DNA from 3 places in the Arthrobacter sp. JDC6 genome. Region 3 is predicted to be linked to each of the others. Evidence: predicted binding sites of a transcription regulator. Region 3 holds the regulator's gene; each other region holds the start of a gene.
The links. The regulator HrcA, encoded in region 3, represses chaperone genes, less so after heat shock. The targets are predictions, from matches to a motif close to TTNGCACTCGNNNNNNNCGAGTGCNAA.
Positions count from the first base shown of each region.

Region 1 (10,292 bases), 1.5 Mb from region 3:
CCTCATGCCTACACCCTTGTTGACCGCCAACAGCGGCGTCAAGCGGGCATCCTGAACCCCGCTGGCCCGCATGCCCTGCAAGGCGGCGAAAAGCCGTAAGCACATCAGGCTTTAGACTTGAGGCTGCATGTCCGCACGCACCCAGAACTACCGAAACCGCGCACAGACCCGATTGGACAAGGCCCCCTTGCGACAATTCACCGCACGTTTTGCCACCGCCGAGGAAATTGAAAACTGGGACAAGCACGTCACGGCCAATCCGAACGGCGGCAATATGCTGCAGTCCGCCGCCTATGCATCGGTCAAGAACGGAAGCGGCTGGAAAGTCCGGTTCCTGGTGCTGGAAAGCCCCGGAAACTCCAGCTACAACCTGGTGCTGGAGAAGAGCTTCCCCGTCCTGGGACGGTTGTGGTACCTGATCAAGGGCCCCGACCTGGCCGATGCAGCGGACCTCGGCCCCGTCCTTGAATCCGTTGCCGCGTTTGTCCGCGGCAGGAAGCTGAATGTCTTCAACATCAAAGTGGAACCGGACATTGTCGACTCCGACGAGGTGCAGAAGGAACTGCGCGCGGCCAACCTGGTGAAAGCGCCCAATATCCAGTCCAACGACTCCACCGCCCTGCTGGATATCTCCGGCTCCGAAGAGGCAGTATTCAAAGCCATCTCCTCGCGCGCCCGCAATGCCATCCGGCGTGCCGAACGCGAAGGCTGCCAGGTGGTCCGGCAGGAACCCGGACCTGAAACCTACCGCGCCCTGTACGACCTGATGGTCAACACCGTCAGCGCCAAGGGATCCATGCCCCTGCGGAGCTACGATTACTACGCACAGTTCTGGGATGAGTTCAGCAACCGCGGCCAGGGCAACTTCTTCTTCACCTACGAGGACGGAAAGCCCAGCGTGGGCGCATTCGTCATCAACTACGGTGCCAAGGCAACCTACAAGGACGGCGGTTCCACCCAGAACCGCAAACAGTACGGTGACTCGCACCTGGTCCAATGGGCGGCCATCCGCCGGATGCAGGAACTCGGCTGCACCGAGTACGACTTCTGCGGCACGCCCCCAGCTGCGCGCATCAAGGACAAGACCCACAACCTTTACGGAATGGGCATGTTCAAGACCAGCTTCACCAAGACAGTGACCGACTTCGTGGGCTGCCACGACTACGTCCTGTCCCCGCTGCGGCACCGGCTTTGGGTCAAAGGCGGCGAAAAGATCTTCCGCCGGATTGAAACCGCACGGACCGGCCAGCAGTTCTACTGACCTGCAGCCGCCAGACCCGCAAAGCTCCCGCGACCCCCGCCGGACCAGCACGCCCGCGTGCCGGCCGCCCCGAACACCGCCCGCCCATCGCGCGCCCACCAGGCCGCGAAGAGTCCAGAAGAAGGTCACCCCTTGAATCCAGTTTCCGCCGCTACCGGGCTTGAATACGCCAACCTCAGCGACGCCGACTTTGAGGCCTTCGCCCTGAAGCACCCGCAGAACAGTTTCCTGCAGTCCATTGATTTTGCCCGTTTCCAGCGAGCACGCGGCCAGCAGGTGGAACTCTTCGGAGTCCGGCGCAATGGGGAACTCGTGGCGGCAGGAAAGCTCAACTACACCACAAACCGCCTCGGCTACACCGTCTGTGAATGCGCCAAGGGCCCCCTTATGGACTACACGGACCGGGACCTGGTGGGCGCCGTCGTCGAGCTTCTCCGCAAGCACGCGGCAGGCCGCAAAGCCGCTGAACTGCGGATCTCGCCGAACGTCAGGTACATCGCCCGGGACGCCGACGGCGCCGAGCACCCCGACGTCGAGGACAACCGGCCCCTGGTGGCCGACCTGGAACGGCTGGGGTTCAAGCACCAGGGCCTGGACATGAACTTCGTCAACGTCAACTGGATGTTCATCAAGAACCTGGTGGGCATCCAGGACGCCGAAGAACTGATCATGAGCACCAGCTACCGGACGCGCAAAGCCATCCGCAAAGCGGAAAAGAACGGCGTCTTCCTGGAACAGGCCACCCTGGACACCCTGGACGACTTCTACGGGGCCCTGAGCCGGGCCGGTGACGAAAAAGGATTCGTCTACCGCGAACGCGCCTACTACGAACACCTGCTCCGGACCACCACCCCGGAATTCACCAAGCTGATGATGGCGAAGATCGACATCCCGGCCTACCGGAAATCCATCACTGAGCGCCTGGAAACGGAGTCAGCCACCGCAGCAGATCTCCGCCGTGAGGTGGAGGAGACCGGCAGCAAAAAGAAGGCCAACCGGCTCAAAGTGGTACAGGACCTGGTGGACAGCTACGAGCGGAGCCTGAAGGACATCGAAAGGTTCCCCGACTCCGTGGGGACGGCCACCGTGGCAGCCATCCACTTCGTTTGCTACGGCGATGAGGTGGTGTGCGTCATCGGCGGCACCGTCCAGGACTACATCTACTTCAACGGCGCAACCTCCCTGTACTGGGGAATGATGCTGCATGCCCTCGAGAAGGGATACCCGCGGTACAACTTCTACGGCACCTTCGGCATCTCCGGCCAGGACGAGGAAGGCCACGGCGGCTACGAATTCAAGAAGGGCTTTGGCGGCGAAGTGGTCCAGCTGGTGGGAGACTTCGTCGTGCCGGTGCGGCCCGCCGTCTTCCATGCCAACAGGCTCGCCAGGTCCGCTGCGGCCGCCGCCCGCACGCTGCTGGGCAAGTTGCCGCTGAAGCGTGCAGCCTGACCGTCCATAAACCGCGTACAGGGAGGAAGCGGGCATGACCGAACGGCACGAACGGCCAGGGCACAGGCCAAAGACTGACGGCCTGCCCAAGACTGAACCGCTGACCCCTGCGCAGCTTCGGCAGGACGCTGCCGCCAAGAGGATGCTGCGCCGCCTGGTGCAGGGCGAGAATCCACCAACCGCCCCGTTGAGCATCGTGGACCGGCTGGCGGGGAGTCCCTACGCCAACCCCACCATCCAGGTGGGTGGCGTGGACACCTCCGCCCGGAAGACCCTGGATTTCGCCCTGCACCTGGCCGAGACCATGTTCCGGTATGGCGCCGGCGCCCTGGAAGTGGAAACCAGCATCATTGCCGTCACCGCGGCCCTGGGGCTGAAGAACATCGAGGTGGACATCACCAACCAGTCCGTGGGTATCAACTACGCACCCAAGGACCAGACGCCGATCGCCCTGCTGCGCGTGGTGCGCTCCTGGACCAACAACTATGCGGGCCTGGCCAAGGTGCACCAACTGGTCACGGACATCGTGGCCGGCGGCGTGGGCCGGGATGAGGCGATCCGCCGGCTGAACGAGGCCATCACCAGCCCGAAACCCTATCCGCGCTGGATGGTCACGGCCGCCTTCGGCATCTTCGCCGCCGTGTTCGTTGGCGTGCTGGGCGGCGGTCCGGTGTCCTCGGCAGTTGCGTTCGTGGCCAATATCGGCATCAGCCTGCTGGCCCGGCAGCTGGGACGCTGGCGCGTACCGGACTTCTTCATCACCGCCAGCTGCTCTTTCGTGGTCACCATGCTGGCGCTGCTGCTCTGGCAGTTCGGGCTCACCGCATCGCCGTCCATCGTGGTGGTGGGCGGCATCCTGCTGCTCCTTCCCACCGGGCGCCTGGTGTCCTCCGTGCAGGATGCCATCAACGGCTTCCCGGTGACGGCGGCCGGACGGTTCCTGTCCACGCTGCTGACGTTCGGCGCCATCGTGGCAGGGATCGCTGTTGCCTTCGTGGTGGGGGAGCTGACCGGGCTGCAGCGCATCGACGTCACCCAGACCTTCCCGCCCGCCTACGATCTGTGGGTCCTCATCATCTTCGTAGCCGCCGCCGTGATGGCCATCGGCATTACGGAACAGACCACCTGGAAGCTCCTGCTGCCAACCGCAGCCGTAGGCGTGGCGGGCTACCTGGTGCTGCTGGGCTGCGGCCTGCTGGGCATCGGCGACCGTTTCGCCCCGGCCATGGCCGCCGTCGTCATTGGCCTGCTGGCACGGGTGGTGGCGCTGCGGATGGGTGCGCCGCAGCTGGTGGTGGCAGTTCCCGCAGCCCTGATCCTGCTGCCCGGCCTCACGATATTCCGGTCCATGTACGTCCTCACCGTTGAGGAGTCCGAGATCCTGGCCGGCGCCGGAGGAATGCTCAGCGCCGGTGCCATCGTGCTGGGAACGGCCGGCGGGATCGTCCTGGGCGACGTGCTGGCCCGGCCCCTGACCCGCAGCCTGGCAAGCAACGAGCGGCGCCGGGCGCGCCGCCGCTAGATCTGGCCGACCGGGAGCTTTTTCTCGGCCTGGAAGACGTCCTCCACGCGGCCCTGCGCCCAGTAACCGGAGAGGGACACCTGCCGGCGGTCCAGGCCGCGCTGCTTGAAGAAGATTTCGCGGAGGGCCTTCATATAGCCGCGTTCGCCATGTGCAAACACATCCACGGTGCCGGTGGGCCATTCGGCCTCCGCCACCGCCCTGACCAGCAGGTCGCTGGCACCTGCCGGTGTGCCGTTGCGGGCCAGCCAGGTAATCTCCAGCCCGGCAGGGGCGGAAACAGGCTGGATGTCGGCCTCGGAACCTACCTCCAGGAAGGCAAGCCCGGTTGCCTCCGCGGGCAGGGCCTCGATGCATGCGGCGATGGCAGGAAGCGCTGCCTCATCACCGGCGAACAGGTACCAGTCGGCCTCGGGGTTGGGGTTGTAGGCGCCGCCGGGTCCGGTGAAGGTCAGTGTCTCGCCCGGCTGTGCCCCTGCCGCCCATGGACCCGCCAGGCCCTCGTCGCCGTGGACCACGAAGTCGATGGTGAGTTCGCTCGCCTCCGGATCCACCCAGCGCAGCGTATAGGTGCGGGTGAACGGCCACTGCTCGCGCGGCATGGTTTCCCGGACGGCCCACAGGTCCAGCGGGGAGGGGTAGTCAACCCCGGGCTGCGGGAAAACGATCTTCACGTACCGGTCCACGAAGCCGTTGTTGGCGAAGTCGCTGAAGCCCTCCCCGCCGGCCACGATCCGGACCATGTGCGGGGACAGCTGTTCCTTGCGCAGCACGGTCAGGGTGACCTGGGGGCGGCTCTTCTTCGTGGCGCTGGTGGCGGCGGGGACGGTGCTCATAAGGCAAGCCTAAGCTAGGGCGACGGCGGGAGTTCCCAGGTTACGGCCGTTGCACCCTGTTCGCGCAACAGTTGGTTCACCCGGCTGAATGGCCTGGAGCCAAAGAACCCGCGGGAGGCGGACAGCGGGCTGGGGTGCGGGCTGATGACGGCGGGGGCGCCTGCCAGCAGCGGCTGGAGGCCCTCCGCCTCCTTGCCCCACAACACCGCCACCAAAGGCATCCTGGACCCATCCGCGGCCCGGCGGCATGCCAGGGCGGTGACGGCCGCCGTCGTAATGTCCTCCCAGCCTTTGCCCCGGTGGGACCCAGCAGATCCTGCCCTGACCGTGAGTACCCGGTTCAGGAGCAGCACGCCCTGCTCCGTCCATGCCGACAGGTCGCCATGGACGCGCGGCGGAATGCCGAGGTCCGATTCGAGTTCGCGGTAGATGTTCACCAGGCTGCGGGGGAGGGGGCGTGTGCGGGCATCGACGGAAAACGACAGCCCGACTGCGTGCCCCGGGGTGGGGTAGGGGTCCTGGCCCACGATGAGGACCTTGACGCCGGCGAGCGGCTGGCGGAAGGCGCGCAGGACGTTCGACGGCGGCGGCAGGAGTTGGTGCCCGGCCGCCTCTTCAGCAGCCAGGAAGGCCAGGACCGACCGGAGCTTGCCCTCCACTCCCTGCAGGGCCGCGGCCCAGTCCGGCGCCATGAGCTCCGCCAGGGGCAGGTCAGCCAGGTCAGCGAAGCGGGTGTCGTCCGCCGGGTCCTGCTGCAGCTCGAACAGCGCATCCGATTCAAACATCGTTCCATTCTTGCAGGCCATCGGGGGACGCCCGCCCGCGGCACCGGGCCGGTGCAGGCGCGGGGCGCGAATGACACCGGTGTTATTCGACCGGTAGCATGGGGGTAAGACATTTACCGTAACCAGCGAAGGAGTGTGCCGTGGCGGAACCGGCCCGGGAACACCTGCCGGAGCAGGATCCACGGAAGTCCCTTTTGGCGGATTTCACCCTCCGTGAGTCCTCCCTCTCCGAGCGCGAACAGCAGATGCTGGCCCTGGAACGGCAATGGTGGAAGTACGCAGGGGCCAAGGAGCAGGCCATCCGCGACCTCTTTGACCTCTCCGCGACCCATTACTACCAGCTCCTGAACGCACTGATCGACCGCGAGGATGCGCTGGCACACGATCCCATGCTGGTGAAGAGATTGCGTAGACTACGTACGTCGCGCCACCGTGCGCGCACTGCCCGGCGCCTGGGATCCGACGCTTAACAACCCCCAGGCCGGGACAACAGCCGCAATCAACAAGGATGTCCTTCCACCATGACCAGATACGCCCGCGATGAATTCGACAAGGTCCCGGAGGCCGCGTCGCGACAAGGTGTCCACCGGACGGCCTCGGCCCCGTCCCGGGTGCGGCTGTGGCCCATCCTGGTAGTGGGGATGGCGGCCCTTGCCATAGGGCTGGTGTCCTTCCTGATCCTTCCCAAGATGGGATTCAGCGCCACCGCGAGCCAGGCATCGGCGAGCGTGGAGTCAGCTCCGCTGGCCGGAACCGGAACCACCCCATCGGCCACGCAGGCATCCGCGCCTCCTGCTTCGCCGTCTCCGTCTGCTTCGTCTGAACCAACCCAAAGCAGTGACCCGGAGCCCCAGGCCACACCTTCCGCCACCCGGGAGGCAGCCGTCGACAGGACGCAGGCAGTGGCGGTTTACAACGCGGCAGGCACGGCAGGGCTGGCCAGCCGGGTGGCCGGAACCGTCCAGGCGGACGGATGGCGCCTCGGCCAGGTAGGCAACTGGTCCGGCGCCCCGCAGAAATCCTCCGTGATCTTCTACTCCGGCCCCCAGCAACTGGCAAACGCACAGGCGCTTGCCGGGCTGCTCAACATCCCCACCGTGGTGAACAGCACCGAATTCCAGGTGCCGCTCGTGGTGGTGCTTGGCCCCGGATACCGCTAGCCGCACCCGCTCCGCCCACGGCTGTATAACCCCAACGGAAAGAGTTGTTCATCATGGCACTGGGAACCGTCAAATGGTTCAACGCTGAAAAGGGCTATGGCTTCATCACCGTTGACGGCTCCGGTGATGACGTTTTTGTCCACTGGTCCGCGATCCAGGGGGAGGGCTACCGCGCACTGGATGAGGGGCAGAGGGTGCAGCTGGAAGTCGGGGAGGGCGAAAAAGGTCCCCAGGCAGAAAACGTCCGGCCCGCCCAGTGATGCCGTTTTACCGTTTCCCGGTCCGCGGCCGAGCGGCGCTGGCCGTTTCCCTGGGGGCAGTCCTCGCGGTCACAGCATGTTCGGGCGCCGGCGGCAACGCCAGGGTGGACCCGGTCGAAGCCTCCGGCGATGGCGTCCTCCGGGTGGGCCTGATCCTGGACAACACCGGCGGCAATGCCTTCCTTAATGCGCCCCAGCTGGCGGCCGCCAAGCTGGCCATCCAGGAAATCAACGCCGCCGGCGGACACAAAGGCCGGCCGGTGGAGCTGCTGCCGGCGCATCCGGACCAGGAAGCCGCAGGCCAGGCCAAGGACCTGGTGGCCGCCAAGGCGGACGTGGTCATTGGACCCACCGATTCCAGCCACGCGGCCGCCGCCGTGGACATCCTGTCCCACGCACGCATACCCCTCATCTCGCCGGCCAACACCGCTGCCGCCCTCTCCGGGATCGCCAGCGGAGGCTACTACTTCCGGACGGCCGCGGCCGACGTCGCGCAAGGTCCTGTGCTGGCCAAACTCGCCAAGGACGCCGGGGCCGCCAGCATCACCGTGGTGTACCAGGAAGGTGCCTACGGCAAGGACCTGTCGGCTGCCGTCACGAAAGCCGCGCAACAGTCCGGCCTGACGGTCCTGCCCGGAGCCGCCTTCAAGCCCGGCGCCGCCGCCGAAGCCGCACGCTCCGCAGCCAAGGCCAGCCCGGACGCCGTGGTCCTGGTTGCCCGGGAAGGGGCGCAGGGCGCGTTGGCCGAGCTGAACAACTCCGGCCTCAGGGGTTCAAAGATTCTCCTCAGCGATGGCGCCTTTGCCCGCTACGGATCAGGGCTCCCCTCCCGGGCCCTGGACGGCGCCCGCGCCGTCGTCCCGGGCCAACTGCCCACCGCCGCCTTCCAGGGAAAGCTCCTGGCCGTTGATCCTTCCCTGAAGGACGTCTCGTATGCTGCTGAAACCTACGACGCCGTGACCCTGGCGGCCCTGGCGGCGGCAAGGGCCCAGGACGATGCCGGACGCTCCATCGCCGCCAACCTGGTTCCGGTTTCGGGTGGCGCCGCATCAGGCAGGACCACGTCCGACGGGACGCCCTCCGCAGGGACGCCTGCCCCGGGGGCAACAGCCCCGCCCGCCCCGTGCCTGACGTACAAGGAGTGCCTGGGCGGCCTTGCTGCCAATCCGGACATCAATTACGACGGCGAGTCAGGACCGGTTGCCTTCGACGCCAACGGGGATATCACCACCGCCGTTTTCTCCGTATTCACCTACGGCCCCGAGAACAACCCCACCCCCACCGGCCGGGAGACGGCCGGACATTCAAGCTGATCGCCCTGGGCGAAGCCGCTGCCCCTACCCGCCCGTCCGGCGTCTTTTCGCTTGCACTCTCACCTGGGGAGTGCTAATTATTGAGTTAGCACTCTGACGTACCGACTGCTAAAGCAAAGCCTGGTTCCGGCCGGCGGCGCGGGGCACCGGACGAGGAGCGAAAGAAACACCTCACTTCAGTGAGATCCCCTCCCGGAGGCATACAGAGGCCGCCGTCAAAGGATCGTCCGTCGCGGGCACTGCAGCGAAGGTTCATTCTTAACGACTGTCCCGAAAGGACTACTGCCGTTATGGCCAAGATCATTGCATTTGATGAAGAGGCACGCCGCGGCCTTGAGCGTGGCCTGAACACCCTCGCCGACGCCGTTAAGGTCACCCTCGGCCCGCGTGGACGCAACGTCGTCCTCGAAAAGAAGTGGGGCGCCCCCACGATCACCAACGATGGTGTTTCCATCGCCAAGGAGATCGAGCTGGACGATCCTTACGAGAAGATCGGCGCTGAGCTGGTCAAGGAAGTTGCCAAGAAGACCGACGATGTTGCCGGCGACGGCACCACCACGGCCACCGTCCTGGCACAGGCCCTGGTCAAGGAAGGCCTGCGCAACGTTGCCGCCGGCGCCGACCCGCTGTCCCTCAAGCGCGGCATCGAGAAGGCCGTCGAGGCTGTCACCCGCGAACTCCTGGCTTCCGCCAAGGAAATCGAAACCAAGGAAGAGATCGCGGCCACCGCCTCCATCTCCGCCGGTGACGACGAAATCGGTGCCCTCATCGCCGAAGCCCTGGACAAGGTGGGCAAGGAAGGCGTTATCACGGTCGAGGAGTCCAACACCTTCGGCCTGGAGCTCGAGCTCACCGAAGGCATGCGCTTCGACAAGGGCTACATCTCCGCCTACTTCGTCACGGACGCCGAGCGCCAGGAAACGGTCCTTGAGGATCCGTACATCCTGATCGTCAACTCCAAGATCTCCAACGTCAAGGAACTGGTTGCTGTCCTGGAAAAGGTCATGCAGTCCAACAAGCCGCTGCTGATCATTGCCGAGGACATCGAGGGCGAGGCCCTGGCCACCCTGATCGTCAACAAGATCCGTGGCACCTTCAAGTCTGTCGCCGTCAAGGCTCCGGGCTTCGGCGACCGCCGCAAGGCCCAGCTGGCCGACATCGCCGTCCTCACCGGCGGCCAGGTCATCTCCGAAGAGGTTGGACTCAAGCTGGAGAACGCCGGCCTGGAACTCCTGGGCCAGGCCCGCAAGGTTGTTGTCACCAAGGACGAGACCACCATCGTTGAAGGTGCCGGCGACGCCGACCAGATCGCCGGCCGCGTTTCCCAGATCCGCGCCGAGATTGAGAATTCGGACTCCGACTACGACCGCGAGAAGCTGCAGGAGCGGCTGGCCAAGCTGGCCGGCGGCGTTGCAGTCATCAAGGCCGGTGCCGCCACCGAGGTTGAGCTCAAGGAGCGCAAGCACCGCATCGAGGACGCAGTCCGCAACGCCAAGGCTGCAGTTGAAGAAGGCATCGTGGCCGGTGGCGGCGTGGCCCTCATCCAGGCCGGTGCCAAGGCATTCGCCAACCTGCAGCTCTCCGGCGACGAAGCAACCGGCGCCAACATCGTCCGCGTTGCCATCGACGCCCCGCTGAAGCAGATCGCCTTCAACGCCGGCCTCGAGCCGGGCGTCGTGGTGGACAAGGTCCGCGGCCTGCCCGCA
Region 1 is NZ_CM151278.1:3,612,264-3,622,555, reverse strand. Features, by position in the region: gene ACV095_RS16770 (TspO/MBR family protein) at 1-6, opposite strand, end outside; gene ACV095_RS16765 (lipid II:glycine glycyltransferase FemX) at 128-1,261, shown strand; gene ACV095_RS16760 (peptidoglycan bridge formation glycyltransferase FemA/FemB family protein) at 1,394-2,710, shown strand; gene ACV095_RS16755 (threonine/serine exporter family protein) at 2,745-4,232, shown strand; gene ACV095_RS16750 (siderophore-interacting protein) at 4,229-5,068, opposite strand; gene ACV095_RS16745 (uracil-DNA glycosylase) at 5,083-5,853, opposite strand; gene ACV095_RS16740 (DUF3263 domain-containing protein) at 5,994-6,323, shown strand; gene ACV095_RS16735 (LytR C-terminal domain-containing protein) at 6,375-7,013, shown strand; gene ACV095_RS16730 (cold-shock protein) at 7,067-7,273, shown strand; gene ACV095_RS16725 (ABC transporter substrate-binding protein) at 7,273-8,586, shown strand; gene groL (chaperonin GroEL) at 8,877-10,292, shown strand, end outside.
Region 1: a site for HrcA is predicted at 8,672-8,698, ahead of groL (chaperonin GroEL). Genes of this name have one in related genera too.

Region 2 (10,292 bases), 750 kb from region 3:
GACCGGGCGGAGCGGGCCGCCCCCGGGGACGGTGCGGACGCAGTGATCTGGGACGACGTGACGCGGCAAACCGGAGAGGACTCCCGCCTGACATGGAACTTCCTCGCCTTCCTGGTGCTCGCAACCCAGCTTGCCGGGATCGGCATCGTGACGGACTCCCCCATCGCGATTGTGGGAGCCATGGCGGTAGGTCCCGAGTTCGGACCGCTGGCCGCCCTCGCCGTCTCGCTTGCCACCCGGCAGTGGAAGCTTGGCCGCCGTGCTGCCATTGCCCTGGGTGTCGGGTTCCCCGTGGCCATGCTGCTGGCGGCACTGACGGCGTGGCTGTCGGTGCCCCTCGGTCTCTTCCCGCGGGATGCCCTGGACAAGGGTTCCGCGGTGGAATTCATCTACCATCCGGGTCCGTATTCGCTGATTGTTGCCGTCCTGGCCGGCATCGCGGGAATGCTCTCCATCATCGGCCGGCGCTCCGCGGCCCTGATCGGGGTCTTCATCTCGGTGACCACCGTTCCGGCGGCAGGGTACGTTGCGGTGGCCCTGGTCCTGGGGGAATACCAGAAGGCTGCGGGCTCGGCGCTCCAGTTGCTGCTCAACCTCGTGGGCATCGTGGTGGCCGCCCTCGCGGTACTGCTTTTCTACCGCATAATTTCGAGGCGCGTGCCGCACGGGGTGGCACGGAACCTGAGGCGCCAGCGGAGCGGGGCCCGCAACTAAGGAGCCTCCGCATTCGCGGTGCGCTACGGCCGCAGCAGGGCGCGCAGGGTCTGGATCGTGTCTGCTTCGGCCGCAGCCTTATCGTCCCGGTAGCGCTTGACCCGGGCAAACCTCAGGGCGATGCCGCCGGGATAGCGCGGTGACTGCTGCACGCCGTCGATGGCGATTTCGACCACCGTGACCGGCTCAACCCACACCGTGCCGGCCGTGCGCCGCACCTCAAGCTCCTGGAACCTCTCCGTCTGCCATCGCAGCAGTTCGTCGGTGAGGCCCTTGAAGGTCTTGCCCACCATGACGTAGCCGCCGGGTTCTCCGAACTCCCCAGCGGGGTCAAGGGCGCCCAGGTGCAGGTTGGACAGCATCCCGGTGCGGCGCCCGGACCCCCATTCGCAGGCGAGCACCACCAGGTCGTACGTCAGCACCGGCTTGACCTTCATCCAGTTGGCTCCGCGCCGGCCGGCCGCGTAGGTGGAACCGATGGCCTTCACCACAACGCCTTCATGGCCTGCGGCAAGCGCCTCCTGCGATACCCGTTCCGCAACGGCGGGATCGGCCGTGACCTCCCCCGGTATCCGGTGCTGCGGCGCGATCCGCTCGAGCTCACTGATCCGGGCGGACAGCGGCTCATCAAGCAGGTCCCGCCCATCGATATGCAGCACGTCGAAGAACCAGGGATGCAGCACCGTCTCACGCGCGGCATCCGCACCGAAGCGCGCCATGGTTTCCTGGAACGGCCGCGGGCCGCCTTCCTCGTCCAGGGCCAGGGTTTCGCCGTCAAGGATCACGTCCCGCAGCGGCAGCCCGCGAACCAGGTCCACCACCTCGGGGAGCCGGTGGGTGACGTCGGCGAGGTTGCGCGTGTAGATGCTGACGTCGTCGCCGGACCGGTGCACCTGGATGCGGGCGCCGTCGAGCTTGTATTCCACCGAGGCCTCCCCGGTCGCCTCCAGGGCTGCGCTGGGACTGGCCGCGGTGGCCGCCAGCATGGGCTGCACGGGGCGGCCAACCACCAGGCCGACGGCGTCCAGCTCGGCTTCGGTGCCCGTGATGGCCAGCAGGGCTGTTCCGCCCAGGTCGCCCGAAAGCATCGCAGCGCGCCGTACGGCGGCAACGGGCTTCCCGGCAGCGCGGGCAACGGCATCCGTCAGCACTCCCTCCAGGGCTCCTATACGCAGCTCGCCAAGCAGGACACCTGCAATGAATGCCTGCTCAGAAGCAGTGGCTGCCGCCATCAGCGTCCGGAGGGTGGCCGCCCGCTCCGCGCCCGATCCGGTACCCGCCGTGGCAAGCAGCCGGTCCAGGGCAGCGTCCACGTCGGCCAGGGTGAGGGTTGGTTCGACGGCGGGTTCCTCCTTGGCCGCCGCCACGGCACTCCATCCGACGCCCACGCGTCCCTGGCGGGGCTTGGCAACCAGCCAGCCCACCGCCGTCGGGATTTCCGCCGGCTCAAGCCGGCCCAGCAGCTGGGCCAGCGCATCCACCTTGGCCAGCCGGGAGCGGGTGGAGGTGACGGCCTCCGCGGTGTTGACGAGCTCAAGGAGCAGCATGGCACCATCCTGCCACGGCACTGGACAGGGCCGGAGCCCCGTTCCAGACTTGGTGGATGGGCAACATCGTCGCGAACCTGTTCATCACCCTGGACGGCGTCTACCAGGCGCCCGGCGGCCGCGAGGAAGACAGCGAGGGCGGGTTCAACCTTGGCGGCTGGCAGGCACCGGTCTCCGACGACGAATCCGGCGCCGCCATTGCGGCTGGAATAGCGCGGATGGATGCCCTGCTCCTTGGCAGGAAGACCTACGACATCTTTGCCGCCTACTGGCCCCAGCAGTCCGGGGACATCGCGGACACGCTCAACCGGATACCCAAGTTTGTGGTGTCCAGCTCCTTGTCCGATCCGGCATGGGCCGGCACCACCGTGCTGCCGGATGCCGCGGCGGCGGGCGGGCTCCGGGACGAGTACCAGCAGGTGCACATGTTCGGCAGTGGCGTCCTCATCCGGTCCCTGCTGGAGGCGCAAGTGCTGGACCGCCTTCATCTCTGGCTGTATCCGGTCACCCTGGGGCAGGGCAAGCGGCTCTTCGACGCCGGGACGGTCCCCTCAACATTCCGCCTCGCCGAGCCGGTACGCAGCTACCCCAAGGGAGCCGTGTCGTTGGTCTACGAGCCTGCGGGCGGAGTCGAAACCGCCGAGATGGCGGCTACGTAGCACCCGGAACACAGAAAACCGGCCCAGCTGGTGCTGGACCGGTTTTCTGTATGTGAAGACGGGCAGGATCAGTGGCTGTGGCCTGCGTGCTCGTCCTCTTCGGCCGGCTTCTCCACGACAAGGGTCTCGGTGGTGAGAACCAGCGCGGCGATGGAGGCCGCGTTGCGGAGGGCTGCACGGGTGACCTTGACGGGGTCGATGACGCCCGCAGCGATCAGGTCCTCGTACTCGCCGGACTTGGCGTTGAACCCGTTGTTGATTTCCAGGTCGGCAACCTTGGAGGTGACCACGTAACCGTCGAAGCCGGCGTTCTGGGCGATCCAGCGCAGGGGCTGGACCAGTGCGCGGCGGACAATGCCGACGGCCGCGGCAGCGTCGCCTTCGAGGGCGTTGACGGCGGCGTCCTCATCCAGTGCCTTGAGGGCGTGGATCAGGGCCGAGCCACCGCCGGCCACGATGCCTTCTTCGAGGGCAGCGCGGGTGGAGGACACTGCGTCCTCGATGCGGTGCTTCTTTTCCTTCAGCTCAACCTCGGTTGCGGCACCCACCTTGATGACGCCGATGCCGCCGGCCAGCTTGGCCAGCCGCTCCTGGAGCTTTTCGCGGTCCCAGTCGGAATCGGTGCGGGTAACCTCGGCGCGCAGCTGGGCAACGCGTGCGGCCACGTCCTCGGCCGAGCCTGCGCCGTCGACGATGGTGGTGTTGTCCTTGGTGACGGTGATGCGGCGGGCGGTACCCAGCACCTCCAGGCCAACGGTGTCCAGGCTCAGGCCCAGTTCCGGGGAGACAACCTGCGCACCGGTGAGGGTGGCGATGTCCTGCAGCATGGCCTTGCGGCGGTCGCCGAAGCCGGGAGCCTTGACGGCAACAACGTTCAGGGTGCCGCGGATGCGGTTGACGATGAGCGTGGACAGGGCCTCGCCCTCGACGTCCTCGGCGATGATGAACAGCGGCTTGGAAGCCTGCAGTGCCTTTTCCAGCAGCGGCAGGAATTCCTGGATCGAGGAGATCTTGCCCTGGTTGATCAGGATAAGGGCGTCCTCGAGGACTGCTTCCTGGCGTTCCGCGTCGGTGACGAAGTACGGGGACAGGTAGCCCTTGTCGAACTGCATGCCCTCGGTGAGGACCAGTTCGGTCTGGGTGGTGGAGGACTCTTCGATGGTGATGACGCCATCCTTGCCCACCTTCCCAAAGGCCTCGGCGAGCAGTTCGCCGATTTCGTCGCTCTGGGCCGAGATGGCGGCAACGTTAGCCACCTGGGTGCCTTCGACCGGGCGGGCGTTTTCGAGCAGGCGGGCAGCCACGGCTTCAACCGCAACTTCGATGCCGCGCTTGATCTGGCCGGGAGCGGCGCCGGCAGCAACGTTGCGCAGGCCTTCCTTGACCAGGGCCTGGGCCAGGACCGTGGCGGTGGTGGTGCCGTCGCCGGCAACGTCGTTGGTCTTGGTGGCTACTTCCTTGGCCAGCTGCGCGCCAAGGTTCTCGTAGGGATCGTCAAGTTCCACTTCACGGGCGATGGTGACGCCGTCATTCGTGATGGTGGGGGCGCCCCACTTCTTGTCCAGGACGACGTTGCGGCCGCGGGGGCCGAGCGTCACCTTGACGGTGTTCGCGAGCTTATCGATGCCGGCCTCAAGGGACCGGCGGGCAGCGTCGTTAAACGCAAGCTGCTTTGCCATGGTTTTGTCCTTTCAAAGACAGAAACCCCGCACTGCCGGCCAGCATGAGCATGGCCGGCGGCACGGGGATCCGGAAGAGTTACTTGACGACGACAGCCAGGACGTCGCGGGCGGACAGCACCAGGTACTCGGTGCCGCCGGTCTTGACTTCGGTTCCGCCGTACTTGGAGTAGATGACGACGTCGCCAACGGCAACGTCAACCGGAACCCGCTGGCCGTCTTCGAAGCGGCCGGGGCCTACTGCAACAACTTCGCCTTCCTGCGGCTTCTCCTGGGCGGAGTCCGGGATGACCAGGCCTGAAGCCGTGGTCTGCTCGGCTTCGAGCGGGCGGACAACAATACGATCCTCAAGAGGCTTAATAGAGACCGACACTCGGACCTCTCCTTTTCGTCAGCAAAATTCGTGGACTGGAAAGCTTTCCGCCGTGGCTGGCAAACCGTCGTCGCGGTGCCGGCAGCAGCCTGGCTGGCAGCTCTTCATGTGTTAGCACCCTCCTAGGGAGAGTGCTAATGAAGACTCTATGTAAGGGTTAGCACTCGGTCAAGGTGAGTGCCAACGTTTCGTCATCGGCGTAAGGCTTTTCGGGCTCCGGCCGACGGCGGTCCAGGGCGGCAAACATGCTTCCCTAACGGCCCAGGTCGTCGAAGTCCACGTCCTCGCCACCGTCGGCCTCGCCGCCTCCCTGCTGACGTTTCCGGTAAAGCACCCAACCGGCCCCGGCTGCGGTGAGTACGGCAACAACGAGGAAGAAAATGCTCCCGGCCCGTGCGCCGTCGTACAACCCGCGGATGTCCCGCGCCTCCTGCGTGTTGTCGTGGATGTCGTTGCCGCCCACCGAATAAACGGTGGCGTTGAACGTGTCCAGCAGGAAAATGATCACCAACAGGGCGATGCACACCACGGCCACCACGGCCGCGGCGATCAGGGTTGGACGGGCAAACCTAGCCACACCGCGGTCCCTGGGTCGATGTTCGCCGGTCTCCCCTGGGGCTGCGCTGTCATCCATGGTTTCAACAGTATCCGCATCCCGGCAGCCGTCCTCCACTAGGCTGGAAACCATGCCCCACGCTCCCCAGGACCAGATCGCACCCCTGTTGACCCCCGAAGGCTGGGAGTTGCTGGCATCGCTGGGCCCCTACCGCGAAGAGGACGCGTTTGAGCTCAATTCGGCGCTCCGGAAAGCCGGCCACCCGGGCGAACTTGTATCCGCCGTCCTGACGCAGTCCAGGCTGCGGACCAGGGCCGAGGCGAAGTTTGGTGAGTTCGCCCGCCAGATGCTTTTCACCCAGGCAGGCCTTGAGCAGGCCACCCGGCTGAACGTCGCCGCACACCACGCGCAGCGGTTCGCCGCAGCCGGGATCCGGCAAGTGGCGGACCTGGGCTGCGGTCTTGGTGCCGACGCCATGGCCCTGGCTTCCCTGGACATCACCGTCACCGCCGTGGAGATGGATGAAACCACCGCCGCCTGCGCCACCATGAACCTCATCCCCTTCCCCAATGCCACGGTGGTCCACGCGGACGCGGCATCGGTCCCGCTGGAGGGGATCGACGGCGTCTGGCTGGATCCGGCACGCCGCGTCACTTCCACGTCGGGGACCAAGCGGATCTGGGACCCGGAGGCGTTCTCACCGCCGTTGTCCTTCGTGGAGTCGCTGGCGGCCGGGGGGAAGGCGGTGGGCGTGAAGATGGGCCCGGGCATGCCCCACGAGTCCGTGCCCACGGGATGCGAAGCCCAGTGGGTGTCGGTGGCCGGGGACGTGACCGAGGTGACCCTCTGGTTCAACGCCGTGCGCAGGCCCGGGGTCCGCCGGGCGGCCCTGGTCCTGGGGTCCCAGGGGCCCGCCGAGCTGACCAGCGCAGAGGACTTCGGCGCCGGCCCGGCCGCTCCGGTGGGACCCGTGGAGGGTTACCTGTACGAACCCGACGGCGCCGTGATCCGTGCCGGGCTGGTTGCCGACGTGGCGCTGCAGCTCGGCGGGCACCTGGTGGATGAACACATTGCCTACATCTGTGCCGCGGAACTTCTGGACATCCCGTTCGCCAAGGCTTACAGGGTCCTGGAAGTCATGCCCTACAACGTCAAGGCACTCAAGGCCTGGGTGAAGGAGGAGGGGATCACCGTGCTGGACATCAAGAAGCGCGGCACAGCGGTGACCCCGGAAGAGCTGCGGAAGCAGCTCCTCCCGCAGGGCAAGGGCGCCGCCAAAAAGGGTTCCGCCAGGACGGCCACGCTGGTCCTGACTCGCATCGGCGAGGACCGCGTGGCCATCGTGGTGGAACCGGTGTAAACGCCTACTGGGCGCGCATGAACTCCTCGGCTGCCCGGACCTGTTCCGCGGTGGGGCGCACTCCCGTGTACAGCACAAACTGTTCCAGGGCCTGGATGGTGGCAACCTCCGCACCGGTGATGACGTGCTTGCCTGCCGCGCGGGCGGCCCGGATCAGCGGCGTCTCGGCGGGCAGTGCCACCACGTCGAAGACCACGCGTGCGGCCTCGATGGCCTCCGCGGGGAAGGACAGGCTGTCCGCTTCGGCGCCGCCCGCCATGCCGATGGGGGTGACGTTGATGATCATGTCCGCCGTCCCGCCGTCGAGCGCTGCACGCCACTGGAAACCGTACTGGCCTGCGAGCGCACGGCCGGCGGCCTCGTTCCGGGCGATGACGGTGACGTCCTTGAAACCGGCGTCCCGGAGCGCGGCGACGGTGGCTTTGGCCATCCCGCCCGCCCCCTGGACCAGCACGGAATAGTCGGTGGGGACCCCGTTGGATGCCAGCAGCTGCTCAATGGCCGTGTAGTCGGTGTTGTACGCCTTGAGGTGGCCGTCGGTGTTCACGATGGTGTTCACGGAGTCGATGGCCTTGGCGGACGGGTCCATCTCGTCCACCAGCGCGATGACGTCTTCCTTGTACGGCATGGAGATGGCACAGCCGCGGATGCCCAGGCCCCGCACTCCGGCGATGGCCTGTTCCAGGTTGGTGGGCGCGAACGCCTTGTAGATCCAGTTCAGGCCCAGCTGCCCGTACAGATGGTTGTGGAAGCGGGTCCCGTTGTTGCTGGGGCGGGCCGACAGCGAGATGCAGAGGGTCATGTCTTTATTCAGAATGGGCACCAGACCATTAAACGCGTTCCAGCCATCGTGCGGGGTCCCCGGTCCGGGGCAGGAGTCAGAGGTCAGGGGCAGCCGGTTCCCGCGGGGAAAGGCCCGACGCCGGCGGGCAGCTTCCCGGGAGCAGGCGCCTTTCCTGCCAGCACGGCCACCAGCGCATCAAAGGCGGCGTCGGTGCGGCCGTACAGCGCCAGCTTCACCGGAGCCGTGGAGTTTTGGAGCGGCCAGGGGGCATCCAGGGCCACGGCAATGTCCCCGGCCGCTGGATTCCCGCCGAAGCCGATGAGGTTCACCAGCGGTCCTGATCCAACTGCGAGGCCGGCACGTGCGGCGGCGGCTTCGAAGCGCTCCCGGTCCCCCGGTCCCCCGCCGGCAACGCGCACCGCACCGGGCACCAGGGGCCCGCTGCAGGGACCGGAGACAACCGTCACGGCCGACGCCGAGACCCGCGCCGACAACGCCGCACCGCTTCCGGCCGGGGCACCTGTGCCGGCTGTTCCGGCAGGCGGCGTAGTCCGGGCATGCCAGATCATCATGGTGGCCACCCGCTGCGCGGCCTCATCCAGCCGGGAGATGGGAAGCGTGCCGGCGGCCAGGGCCTGGAGGATGGCGGCGTGCGCCTGTTCCACGTCCGCGGGCATCAGCAACAGGTCGGCGCCGGCTCCCAAAGCTTTTACGGCTGCTGCGCCGGCGGGGTACTGCTTGTCCACGGCTCCCATGTTGAGGGCGTCCGTCACGGCTACACCTTTGAATCCGAGCTCCCTCATCGCGGCGTAGCTCGGTGCGGAGAGCGACGCCGGCACACCGGGCTCCAGCGCAGGCACAGCGATGTGGCCCGTCATGACGACCGGCAGGCCCGCGGCCACGGCCGCCTGGAAGGGTTTCCAGTCCCGGGCCCGGAGCTGGTCGATGCCGGCCGGCTGGACCGGGAGGCTGAGGTGGGAGTCCGCGGTCACCGAGCCGTGGCCGGGAAAGTGCTTGACGGTGGGAAGCACGCCGGCGTCCAGCATGCCCTGGGCGAAGGCGACCCCGTGGGCTGCGGCGGCGGCAGGATCCGCGGACATGGAGCGCGCGCCGATGGTGGGGTCGCTGGGCCCGATGGTCACGTCGGTATCCGGCGCGAAGTCGAGGTCGAATCCCAGCGGCACCAGCTCGCCGGCGAGGCCCTTTCCTGCTTCCCGGGTCAGGGCCGGGTTGCCGGCCGCTCCGTAGCTCATGGGCGTGGGCCATTCAGTCAGGGGCTGCCCCAGGCGTGCCACGGCGCCCCCTTCCTGGTCCACGCCGATGATCCCGGGCCACCGCCGGCCGCCGGCGGCGACAGCCTGCTGCAGCCGCTGGTTCACCGCGCCCATGGCGGCAACGTCCACGTTCCCCTGCTGATCGCGTGGCACGTTGTCGCCCATGATGATGGATCCGGCCAGGTGCAGCCGCTGGATGAGCGCGGCGTGCGCCTCCACCTGGTTGCCCTTGAAGAACGGGAGCAGAACCTGCCCGGCCTTCTCCTCCGGAGTCATGGCTGCCACGGCCGCGACGGCGGCGTCCTGGTCGCGCTGCTCCGGGCCCCACCCCAGGGGGCGGGAGCCTGCGTCAGGTGAGGCAGAAGCGGTGGGAGGCGCCGTCGTCGTACTTGCCGATGCCGAAGGGGCCCCGGTGGGCCCGGAGGACGACGACGGCGGGGCTGCGGTTGGGGAGGCTGTGCAGGAGGCCAGCGCCAGGGCCGACAGGGCCAGGAGGAGCGGGAAGGATTTGGCGGGAGTGGTTTTGGCAGGTCTGTGACGCGTGGGGAACGGGGCCATCAATACGATGCTACCCCTGCACTAGACTTGAACCACCCGTTCGCCTGCCGGCATCAGCCTGTGAGCGGCATCAGCCAGCGGCAAACCGGACAGTGAGGAAACGTGTGAAGATCGACTTCGCCCCATCGAGGCAGTCAACCCTCGGTGTTGAGTGGGAGCTTGCCCTGGTGGACGGAAAGACGGGCGAGCTCGCATCCGTGGCCAACCAGGTGCTCCGCGGAGTTGCTTCCCGCCACCCGGAACTCAACGAAGACGACGAACATCCGCACATCAAGCAGGAACTGCTGCTGAACACCGTGGAACTGGTCACCGGCATCTGCGAAACAGCTGCCGAGGCCAAGGAAGACCTCAGCCGGTCCGTTGCCGCCGTCCGCGAAATCACCGATCCCATGGGCGTGGAACTCTTCTGCGCCGGCAGCCACCCGTTCAGCCCGCCGCAGCTGCAGCCCGTGACGGACAAGGCCCGCTACGCCAAACTCATCGACCGCACCCAGTGGTGGGGCCGGCAGATGGTCATTTACGGCGTTCACGTGCACGTAGGACTGGACCGCCGGGACAAGGCACTCCCCGTCCTGGATGGCCTGGTCAACTACTTCCCGCACTTCCAGGCGCTCTCCGCATCCAGCCCCTTCTGGGGCGGCGAGGATACCGGCTACGCCTCCCAGCGGGCCCTGATGTTCCAGCAGCTTCCCACCGCCGGCCTGCCCTTCCAGTTCAAATCCTGGGAGGAATACGAGTCCTATGTGCAGGACATGTTCACCACCGGCGTGATCGACACCATCTCTGAG
Region 2 is NZ_CM151278.1:1,332,745-1,343,036, reverse strand. Features, by position in the region: gene ACV095_RS06320 (DUF389 domain-containing protein) at 1-714, shown strand, start outside; gene ACV095_RS06315 (ATP-dependent DNA ligase) at 738-2,261, opposite strand; gene ACV095_RS06310 (dihydrofolate reductase family protein) at 2,318-2,920, shown strand; gene groL (chaperonin GroEL) at 2,989-4,599, opposite strand; gene groES (co-chaperone GroES) at 4,679-4,972, opposite strand; gene ACV095_RS06295 (DLW-39 family protein) at 5,226-5,606, opposite strand; gene ACV095_RS06290 (THUMP-like domain-containing protein) at 5,659-6,888, shown strand; gene ACV095_RS06285 (shikimate 5-dehydrogenase) at 6,893-7,690, opposite strand; gene ACV095_RS06280 (glycoside hydrolase family 3 protein) at 7,774-9,222, opposite strand; gene ACV095_RS06275 (glutamate--cysteine ligase) at 9,609-10,292, shown strand, end outside.
Region 2: a site for HrcA is predicted at 5,130-5,156, ahead of groES (co-chaperone GroES). Genes of this name have one in related genera too.

Region 3 (9,449 bases):
ACCTCGATGCTCACGCGTGTTCCCCCCGTTTTTCCCGGCCGGCTGAATGCTTGAGCCGGCTCCGCTGGGCTTCATCCCAGATGCTGTACGCGTTGACGATGTCCCCGACCAGCCGGTGCCGCACCACGTCGGCGGCATCCAGGACCGAGAAGCTCACGCCGTCGATTCCCTGCAGGATTTCCTCAACGATCCGCAGCCCGGAACGCGTCCCAAACGGCAGGTCCACCTGGGTGACGTCTCCGGTGACCACCATCTTGGATCCGAAACCGAGCCGGGTGAGGAACATCTTCATCTGTTCCGGCGTGGTGTTCTGCGCCTCGTCAAGGATGATGAAGGCGTCGTTAAGCGTCCGGCCGCGCATGTAGGCCAGGGGTGCCACTTCAATGGTGCCGGCCGCCATCAGGCGCGGAATGGATTCGGGGTCCATCATGTCGTGCAGGGCGTCGTAGAGCGGCCGGAGGTAGGGGTCGATCTTGTCGCTGAGCGTGCCGGGGAGGAAACCAAGCCGCTCCCCCGCTTCCACCGCGGGGCGGGTCAGGATGATCCGGCTGACCTCTTTTTGCTGCAGCGCCTGGACGGCTTTTGCCATGGCCAGGTACGTCTTGCCGGTGCCGGCCGGACCAATGCCGAAGATCACGGTGTTGGCGTCGATGGCGTCAACATAGTTCTTCTGGTTCAGCGTCTTGGGCCGGATGGTCCTGCCGCGGCTGGAGAGGATGTCGTGGGTGAGCACATCCACGGGATTCTGCAGTGACTGCGTGCGCAGGAGGGACACCAGTTGCTGCAGCACAGCAGGAGTGATGACCGTGCCGCGGGCCACCAGGCCACGGACTTCCTGCAGGAGCCGCATGATCCGGGGAACATCACCGGCGGGTCCGTTGATGGACAGTTCATTACCCCGGGCATGGAAGTTGACGGCGGGGAACTGCTCTTCGATGAACCGCAACGCCTCGTCATGGCTGCCGAGTGATTGAACCATCTGGTCGGAGTTCTCAAAGAGGACTACTTCAGTCCGGGTGCCGGGCAGGGAGTGCGGGAATTCACCCGGACTGCCTTCGCCCGTATTGAGCCGGCGCTTACCATTTGCTGATTCAGTCATGGTGCTGGCCCGCAGGCCCGTGGTCCCCTCGAAGATCGACATCAATGTTTGCGTTCGCTGATGCCGGCGCCCGTTGGACGGTGCTCCTGGCCCCAGCGATCCCTTTATCTTACGCCAGCGCGGGGCCGGGCCGGATACCAGGCCGCCATGGAGCAGCGGCTGCAACCCGTCCGGAGGGTGACGGGACGTCCTTAGGTATCAACTTCATATCGGCCTCATATCGTTCCCGTTGCAGTTGTGCCCGCGGAGGCAAAGAGCGGCTGGGCGGCCGCGCCGCTGTGCAATGCTGGAAATCCAGCATCTGCTGGAACACCAGGCCGCCAGGGGGATCGGCCCGCCACGCCAGGAAAGGACAAGGGCAGGACAGTGCCGGAAACCTCTGCGCCCGAAAGGGCAGGACGACCGATGGGCCGTCTGCGCCCCGCCGTCCTTGCAGGAATCCTGGTCCTGGTTCCGGTCCTTGCGGGCTGCACGGCCGAGGGCGGCCCCTCACCCACCGGCACCATCGCCTCGGTGCCGGCAACGGGCGGCACCATGCCGGACACGCTGTCCACCAGCGCCCCGCTGGAAACCGCACAGTCCTCCAACAAGGCGCCGGTCTACTGGATCGGCCGCAGCGGCGGGAACATCTTTCTTTACCGGGAATTCCGCGACGTCCCTGAACAGGAGAACCCGGTCACCCGCGCCCTGCGGGCCATGATGTCCGAGAAGCCGCTGGACCCTGACTTCTTCACGCCCTGGCAGAACCCGGACAAACTTGCCACCTCAATCTCCGGCAAGGACGTCATCACCGTCGACGTCTCCTCGGACGCTTTCAACAGCAACCTCGATGCCGACATGGCTGCCCGGGCCATCCAGCAGCTGATCTACACGGCAACCGCTGCCGCCGCCAGTTCGGGCCTGATCGACACCGGCCAGCAGATCCGGGTCCGGATCCTCGTGGACGGCCACACGGACTACGTGGCCTTCGGCAAAGTGCAGCTCGGGGCCCTGATGACCCGCGCCGCGGGCCTGGTGGCGCCCGTCTGGATCATTGATCCCCAGGAGAACGCCGAAGTGCCCGGCGGGAGCGTGAAGATTACCGGCCGCAGCACATCGCCCGGGGCGAAGCTCCGCTGGCAGATCCTGCAGTCTACGGACGGCGGCAGCAAAGCACCGTTCCTGGCGGGTGAAACCACGGCTGCGTCCGAACAGGGGCAGGCCGGCGTCTTCACCCTGGCCCTGAATCTTCCGCCGGGCGATTACATGCTGCGGGTGGCCCAGGCCGGCTCCGGCGGGGAACCGGACCGGAACGAGGACACGAGGTCCTTTAAGGTCCGGTAGCCGTCCACCGGCCAAGGACGTCGCTGGCAAGCACGACGGCGGCCGGGCCGGCCGTGGAGGACCGCAGGACATGGTGCCCCAGGAGGGCGGTCACGGCGCCCTTATCGCAGAGTTTCGTTACCTCCCGCTGGCTGATGCCGCCCTCCGGACCGACGATGAGCAGGATTTCCCGGGGTCCGGAGCCTGCTTTCCCTTGCCATGCTTCAAGGACGGTGCGCAGCGGCCGAACGGCGTCCTCATGCAGGATGACAGCGAGGTCGGCAGCTTCCACGGCAGCGGAAAGCCCGGCAGTGTCGACGGCGGACCGCACTTCGGGGATCCAGGCGCGCCGTGCCTGCTTGGCGGCCGCGGCCACTGAGGATTCCCATTTGGCATGGGCCCGGGCTGCGCGGTCGCCCTTCCAGCGGACGATTGACCGTTCGGACTGCCAGGGTATGACGGCGTCGATGCCCAGTTCCGTGGCCGTCTCGATGGCCAGCTCATCGCGGTCCCCCTTGGCGAGGGCCTGTACCAGCACCAGCCGGACGTCCGGCCTGTCTTCAACGGTCAGCGTCCCGCATTCCACTTCGAGTGCGGAGGGAGCGGCGGACACCACCTTCCCGGTCATCCGGGTGCCGGCGCCGTCGACGATGTCCACCGCTTCGCCGGGAGACAGCCGTTTGACGGTGACGGCATGCCGCGCCTCCGCCCCGTCGAGGACAAAGAGTTGGCCGGCCGCCATCCCGGCCAGCGAACCGGGGGGCGTGAAGAAGACGGGGTTGCTCACCGCTACAGGTTACCGAGCCGGTCCCGGAGCTTGGCGAACATGCCGCCGCTGGCAGCGAGCTTGCCCTCGGTGATCTGTTCACCACGGAGCTTGGCCAGTTGGCGCAGGAGGTCCTCCTGCGCGGGGTCGAGCTTGGCCGGGGTGTCCACCTGGAGGTGGACCTTCAGGTCGCCGCGGCCGTAGCCCCTCAGGTGGGTGACGCCGAGGCCGCGCAGGGTGATGATCTCCCCCGACTGGGTACCGGGCTTGACGTCGATCTCCTGCGTGCCGTCGAAGGTTTCCAGGCTGACATCCGTGCCCAGGGCGGCTGCCGTCATGGGGATGTGCAGGGTGGCGTGCAGGTCGTCGCCCTCCCGCACGTAGGTGGCGTCATTGTTGACGCGGATCTCCACGTACAGGTCGCCGGCCGGACCGCCCGCGGGGCCGGCCTCGCCCTGGCCGGAGAGCTGGATCCGGGTTCCGGTGGCCACACCGGCAGGGACCTTGATGGTCAGCGACCGGCGGCTGCGGATACGGCCCTGGCCGCTGCACTCGTTGCAGGGATCCTTGATGACGGTGCCGAAACCTTCGCAGGTGCCGCAGGGGGCGGCCGTCATGACCTGGCCGAGGATGGAGCGGACGGCCCGCTGGACCTGTCCGCTGCCGCCGCAGATGTCGCAGCGTTCCGGATGGGTGCCGGGGCGGCAACAGGATCCGTCACAGGTGGGGCAGACCACGGCGGTGTCCACTTCGAGTTTCTTGTTCACGCCGAATACGGCGTCGCGGAGGTCGATCCGTACGCTGATCAGGGCATCCTGGCCGCGGCGGATACGGGAAGCGGGACCGGACGTGCCGCCGGCGCCGAAGAAGGTGTCGAAAATGTCCTGGAACGCGAAGCCCTGGCCCGCGTAGCCTGCGCCGCCGAAACCGTTGTCGGTGCCGTTCTCATTGCCGGTGGTGTCGTAGATCCGGCGCTTCTGGGGGTCCGAAAGCACCTCGTAGGCGTGAGTTACTGCCTTGAACCGTTCCGATGCGTCCGCACCGGGGTTTACGTCCGGGTGTAGGGTGCGGGCCAGCTTGCGGTAGGCCTTTTTGATTTCTTCACCCGTCGCTTCGGGTGAGACTCCAAGGACGTCATAGTGGCTGCTCAAAGTTCGTATCTCTTCCTTGTTGTACTGCGTTCAGTTGGGCGGCCCAGCTCTTGCTTTCCGGCCGAAGCGCGCTCCGGCGGCCAAGAGTCAGGGCCCCAAAATCCTGGAAAGGTAGCGCGCCACTGCCCTGACGGCGGCCATGGTGGTGGGGTAATCCATCCGGGTGGGCCCGAGGATGCCTACTTTCGCCGAGCTGTCCGGACCGTAGGCAGTGGCCACCACGGAGGCCTCGGCAAGGCCGTCGTACGGGTTCTCCCGTCCGATGCTGACAGCGACGCCGCGGTGGTCCTGGGCCATTTCGCTCAACAGCCGCAGCATCACCACCTGTTCCTCCAGCGCCTCGAGCACCGGGCCGATGCTGAGGGGGAAGTCGACGTTGGACCTGGCCAGGTTGGCGGTGCCGGCCATGACCATCCGGTCCTCCCGGCTGTTTTGCGCCAGGCCCTCCAGCCCGAGCGCCAATGCGTGTGCCGCCTGCCGCTGCGGGTGCGGGGTGGCGGCGACGACGGCGGGCAGCGCCTGGGCCAGTTGGCGCAGCGGTGTTCCGCCCAGTGCACCGAGGAACCGGGTGCGCAGTTCAGCCAGTGCGTCGTCGCCAAGGTCCTGCCCGACGTCGATCACCCGCTGCTCCACCTTGCCGCTGTTGGCGATCAGGACGACGAGGACCTTGCGCGGGGCGAGCAGGACGAATTCGATGTGCCGGACCAGTGCCCTGCTCAGGTGCGGATACTGCACCACGGCAACCTGGTTGGTCAGCTGCGACAGCAGCCGGACGGTCCTCTCCAGCACGTCGTCGAGGTCGTCCGCGCCTTCGAGCAGGGACTGGATGGCGCGGCGTTCGGCGGCCGAGAGCGGCTTGACAGCCGAGATTTGGTCCACAAAGAGCCGGTAGCCCTTGTCCGTGGGAATCCGGCCGGCACTGGTGTGCGGGGCGGTGATCAGCCCCTCGTCCTCCAGTGCGGCCATGTCATTGCGGATGGTGGCGCTGGAAACACCAAGATGATGCCGCTCCACCAGGGCCTTGGACCCAACCGGCTCGCGGGAGTGGACGTAGTCCTCCACGATGGCCCGCAGTACTTCCAGCTTGCGTGGCTCGCTCACTCTCCACCTCCATCCATGGTTCGGGGCGCATGCCCCTCCCGATGCAACCCAGGGTTAGCACTCGACATGCCTAAGTGCTAACAGTCTATTATGCCTCGGCCCGTTGTTAGCATTGGTACCGCTCCGGGCGAAATTGCGGAGTTGAACACTAGCGCTAGGCGGATCAAATCCATGGATTACCGGAACTGGGGCCCACGCGGCATATCCGCTCCCGCACGGACGGAACTGCCGGAGGTCCCCGTGGAGCGCGGCATGGTGCTCGAGGAAGTGCAGTCAGGCTGGGTGGGTGCCGTGACCCGGGTGGAGAAATCCGGCGGCATGCATGTGGTGGCGCTGGAGGACCGCCGGGGAAAATCGCGTTCCTTCCGCCTTGGGTTCGGCTTCCTCCTGGAGGGCCGGCCGATCCGGCTGATGCCACCCGCCCCCCGGCCGGCCGCTGCCGGTCCCGCGGCGGGCAGGACGGCCTCGGGGTCCGTTCGGGTCGCCGGCCAACGCGCCCAGGTGGCCAAGGCCAGCCGGATCTGGGTGGAAGGCAAGCACGACGCCGAACTGGTGGAAAAGGTCTGGGGAGACGACCTCCGGGTGGAGGGCATCGTCGTCGAGCCCCTGCACGGCATTGACGACCTTGCCGCAGCCGTCGCGGACTTCAGGCCGGGGCCCGGCCGCCGTCTCGGCGTCCTGGTGGACCACCTGGTTCCTGACTCCAAGGAGTCCCGCATCGCGGATGCCGTCATGGCCTCCCCGGGCGCCGCCGGCAACGTCCTGATCGTCGGTCACCCCTACGTGGACGTCTGGCAGGCGATCCGGCCCGCTGTCCTTGGCATCGACAAATGGCCGGCCGTGCCCCGCGGGCAGGACTGGAAGACGGGGATCCTGAAAGCCTTCGGCTGGCCCCACGCCACCAAGGAAGATGTCGGCCTGGGATGGCAGAAGCTGCTGGGCGCCGTGCGCACGTACGCGGACCTCGAAGCGTCGCTGCTGGGCAGGGTCGAGGAAGTCATCGATTTCCTGACCGTGCCGTGAAGGGCGGACGGCGTCCCGGGAACCAGTATTCTTGGTAGTGCGGTTCCTTGTTTCCTGAGGCACTGCGCACCGCGCCGGAATTGTAGTCAGCACCACTTGCACCTTCGAAGGAACAGACTGTGGCAGAAAACGCACGTGATCACAGGGACGGCCAGGGCCGTTCCGAGTACCATGGCGTCCCCGCCAACGCCCTGCCGCTTACGGCCAGCGAAGACCGCCAGTGGGCGACGCTGGCGCACTTCGGCGGGATCCTGGGGTGCGTCCCCTCGCTGCTGATCTACTTGATCTTCCGTGACCGCGGGCCATTTACCGCCCAGGAATCCAAGGAAGCGCTGAACTTCAGCCTGCCGCCCACCATCGCCGCGGTGCTGGCCAACATCCTGGTGTTCGTCCCCTACGTCGGGAACATCTTCGCGGTCATTGCCACGCTGATCTGGGTGGCGCTCACGTGCTTCTCCGTCGCGGCAGGGATCCACGTCAACCGGGGCCAGCCGCACCGCTACCAGTACAACCTGCGCTGGATCAAGTAAGGGCAACTGCCCGCGGGCCGGCTCTAGTCCGGCAGGATGCGGCGGACTACTGCGTCTGCCAAGAGCCTGCCCTTGAGGGTCAGGACCAGGCGTCCGCGGAATGCGGCAGCAGGATCAACCAGGCCGGCTGCGATCAGTCCGGCCACCTCGTGGCGTCCCCCGGCACTCAGCGTTGAGACATCCAGTCCCGACTGGAGGCGGGCCTCCAGCATGACCCGCTCCAGGTTCCTTGTTTCCGCGTCCAGGGTTTCCCTGCCGGCGGCGGGCGAAAGCCCCTGCGACAGCCGGTTCGCGTAAGCGGACGGGTGCTTGACGTTCCACCAGCGGACCCCGCCCATGTGTGAGTGCGCGCCCGGGCCGATGCCCCACCAGTCGTCACCCCGCCAGTATGCGAGGTTGTGGCGGCAGGCCTGCTCCGGAGTCCGCGCCCAGTTGCTGACCTCGTACCAGCCAAGTCCGGCTTCGGTGATCAGCTGGTCGGCGAGCTCGTACTTGTCGGCGTGGTCGTCGTCGTCGATTCCCGGGACTTCGCCGCGGCGCATCTGCGCGGCCAGCTTGGTGCCCTCCTCAACGATCAGCGCGTAGGCGCTGATGTGGTCCGGCCCGTAGGAAAGCGCCGTTTCGAGGGAGTGCCGCCAGTCGGCCAGCGACTCCCCCGGCGTCCCGTAAATCAGGTCCAGGCTGACAGCCAGTCCTGCCTCGCGCGCCCACTGCACCACCTGCGGCACCCGGCTGGGCGTATGGGTCCGGTCCAGCACCTTGAGCACGTGCGGAACCGCGGACTGCATCCCAAAGGACACCCTGGTGAACCCGGCGTCCTTGAGGACGGCAAGGGACTCCGGCGTGACGGAATCGGGGTTGGCTTCGGTGGTGACCTCGGCGCCGTCGTCAATGCCCCATTGGTCGATGGCGGCCCGGAGGATCAGGGCGAGGTCATCGGCCGGCAGCAGCGTGGGCGTGCCGCCGCCAAAGAAGACGGTGCTGAGCTTCCGGTCCGGCAGCCCTGAACGTGACAGCACAGCAGCCGCCAGCGACACCTCGGACACGGCGGTCTGGGCGTATGCGTCCTGGGACGCTCCGCCGCCAAGTTCCGTGGCGGTGTAGGTGTTGAAGTCGCAGTAGCCGCAGCGCACAGCGCAGAACGGGATGTGGACGTACAACCCGAAAGCCCGGGCCGCCGCACCGTCCGCTGCCTGGGCAGGCAGCAGACCGTCCGACGGCGCCGGGTCGCCGAGGGGAAGAACGCTGGGCATCAGCGGGTCCCCCGCTGTGCGGTGGTCACTTCTTCTTGGCCTTGTCCTTCGATTCGTCGGTGGTCAGGGCGGCGATGAACGCTTCCTGCGGCACCTCCACTGTGCCCACCATCTTCATGCGCTTCTTGCCTTCTTTTTGCTTCTCCAGCAGCTTGCGCTTCCGCGAGATGTCACCGCCGTAGCACTTGGCCAGCACGTCCTTGCGGATGGCGCGGATGCTTTCGCGGGCGATGATCCTGGAACCGATCGCGGCCTGGATGGGCACTTCGAACTGCTGGCGGGGAATCAGTTCGCGCAGCTTGCCGGTCATCATCACGCCGTAGGCGTACGCCTTGTCCCGGTGCGTGATGGCGCTGAACGCGTCCACCTGTTCGCCCTGGAGCATGATGTCCACCTTCACCAGGTCGGCGGCCTGCTCGCCGTCGGCCTTCCAGTCCAGCGAGCCGTAGCCCCGGGTCTTGGATTTCAGGATGTCGAAGAAGTCGAAGACGATTTCCGCCAACGGCAGGCGGTAGCGGATTTCCACCCGGTCCTCGGAAAGGTAGTCCATGCCGCCCATGACGCCGCGGCGGGACTGGCACAGTTCCATGATGGCGCCGACAAATTCGTTGGGGGCCAGGATGGTGGCGGAGACCATGGGCTCGCGTACCTCGGCGATCTTCCCGGTGGGGTACTCGCTGGGGTTGGTCACCCGGACCACCTTCTTGTCCTCCAGGGTCACCTCGTATTCCACGTTCGGTGCGGTGGAGATGAGGTCGAGGTTGTATTCGCGCTCCAGGCGTTCGCGGGTGATCTCGAGGTGCAGGAGACCCAGGAAGCCCACGCGGAACCCGAAGCCGAGGGCAGCCGAGGTTTCCGGTTCGTAAACCAGCGCGGCGTCGTTGAGCATGAGCTTTTCGAGGGCGTCGCGGAGTACCGGATAGTCGGCGCCGTCCAGCGGATACAGGCCGGAGAACACCATGGGCTTGGCATCGGCGTAGCCGGGGAGGGACTCCGCCGCCGGCTTGGCCAGGTTGGTGACGGTATCGCCCACCTTCGACTGCCGGACGTCCTTCACGCCGGTGATCAGGTAGCCCACTTCACCGACGCCGAGCCCCTTGGACGGTGTGGGTTCCGGGGAGCTGACACCGATTTCCAGAAGCTCGTGCGAGGCCCTGGTGGACATCATCTGGATGCGCTCACGCGGATGGAGCATGCCATCCATCACACGCACGTAGGTGACCA
Region 3 is NZ_CM151278.1:2,084,581-2,094,029, reverse strand. Features, by position in the region: gene ybeY (rRNA maturation RNase YbeY) at 1-14, opposite strand, end outside; gene ACV095_RS09775 (PhoH family protein) at 11-1,099, opposite strand; gene ACV095_RS09770 (GerMN domain-containing protein) at 1,505-2,422, shown strand; gene ACV095_RS09765 (16S rRNA (uracil(1498)-N(3))-methyltransferase) at 2,409-3,188, opposite strand; gene dnaJ (molecular chaperone DnaJ) at 3,191-4,318, opposite strand; gene hrcA (heat-inducible transcriptional repressor HrcA) at 4,406-5,419, opposite strand; gene ACV095_RS09750 (DUF3097 domain-containing protein) at 5,591-6,442, shown strand; gene ACV095_RS09745 (DUF4870 domain-containing protein) at 6,562-6,972, shown strand; gene hemW (radical SAM family heme chaperone HemW) at 6,996-8,225, opposite strand; gene lepA (translation elongation factor 4) at 8,251-9,449, opposite strand, start outside.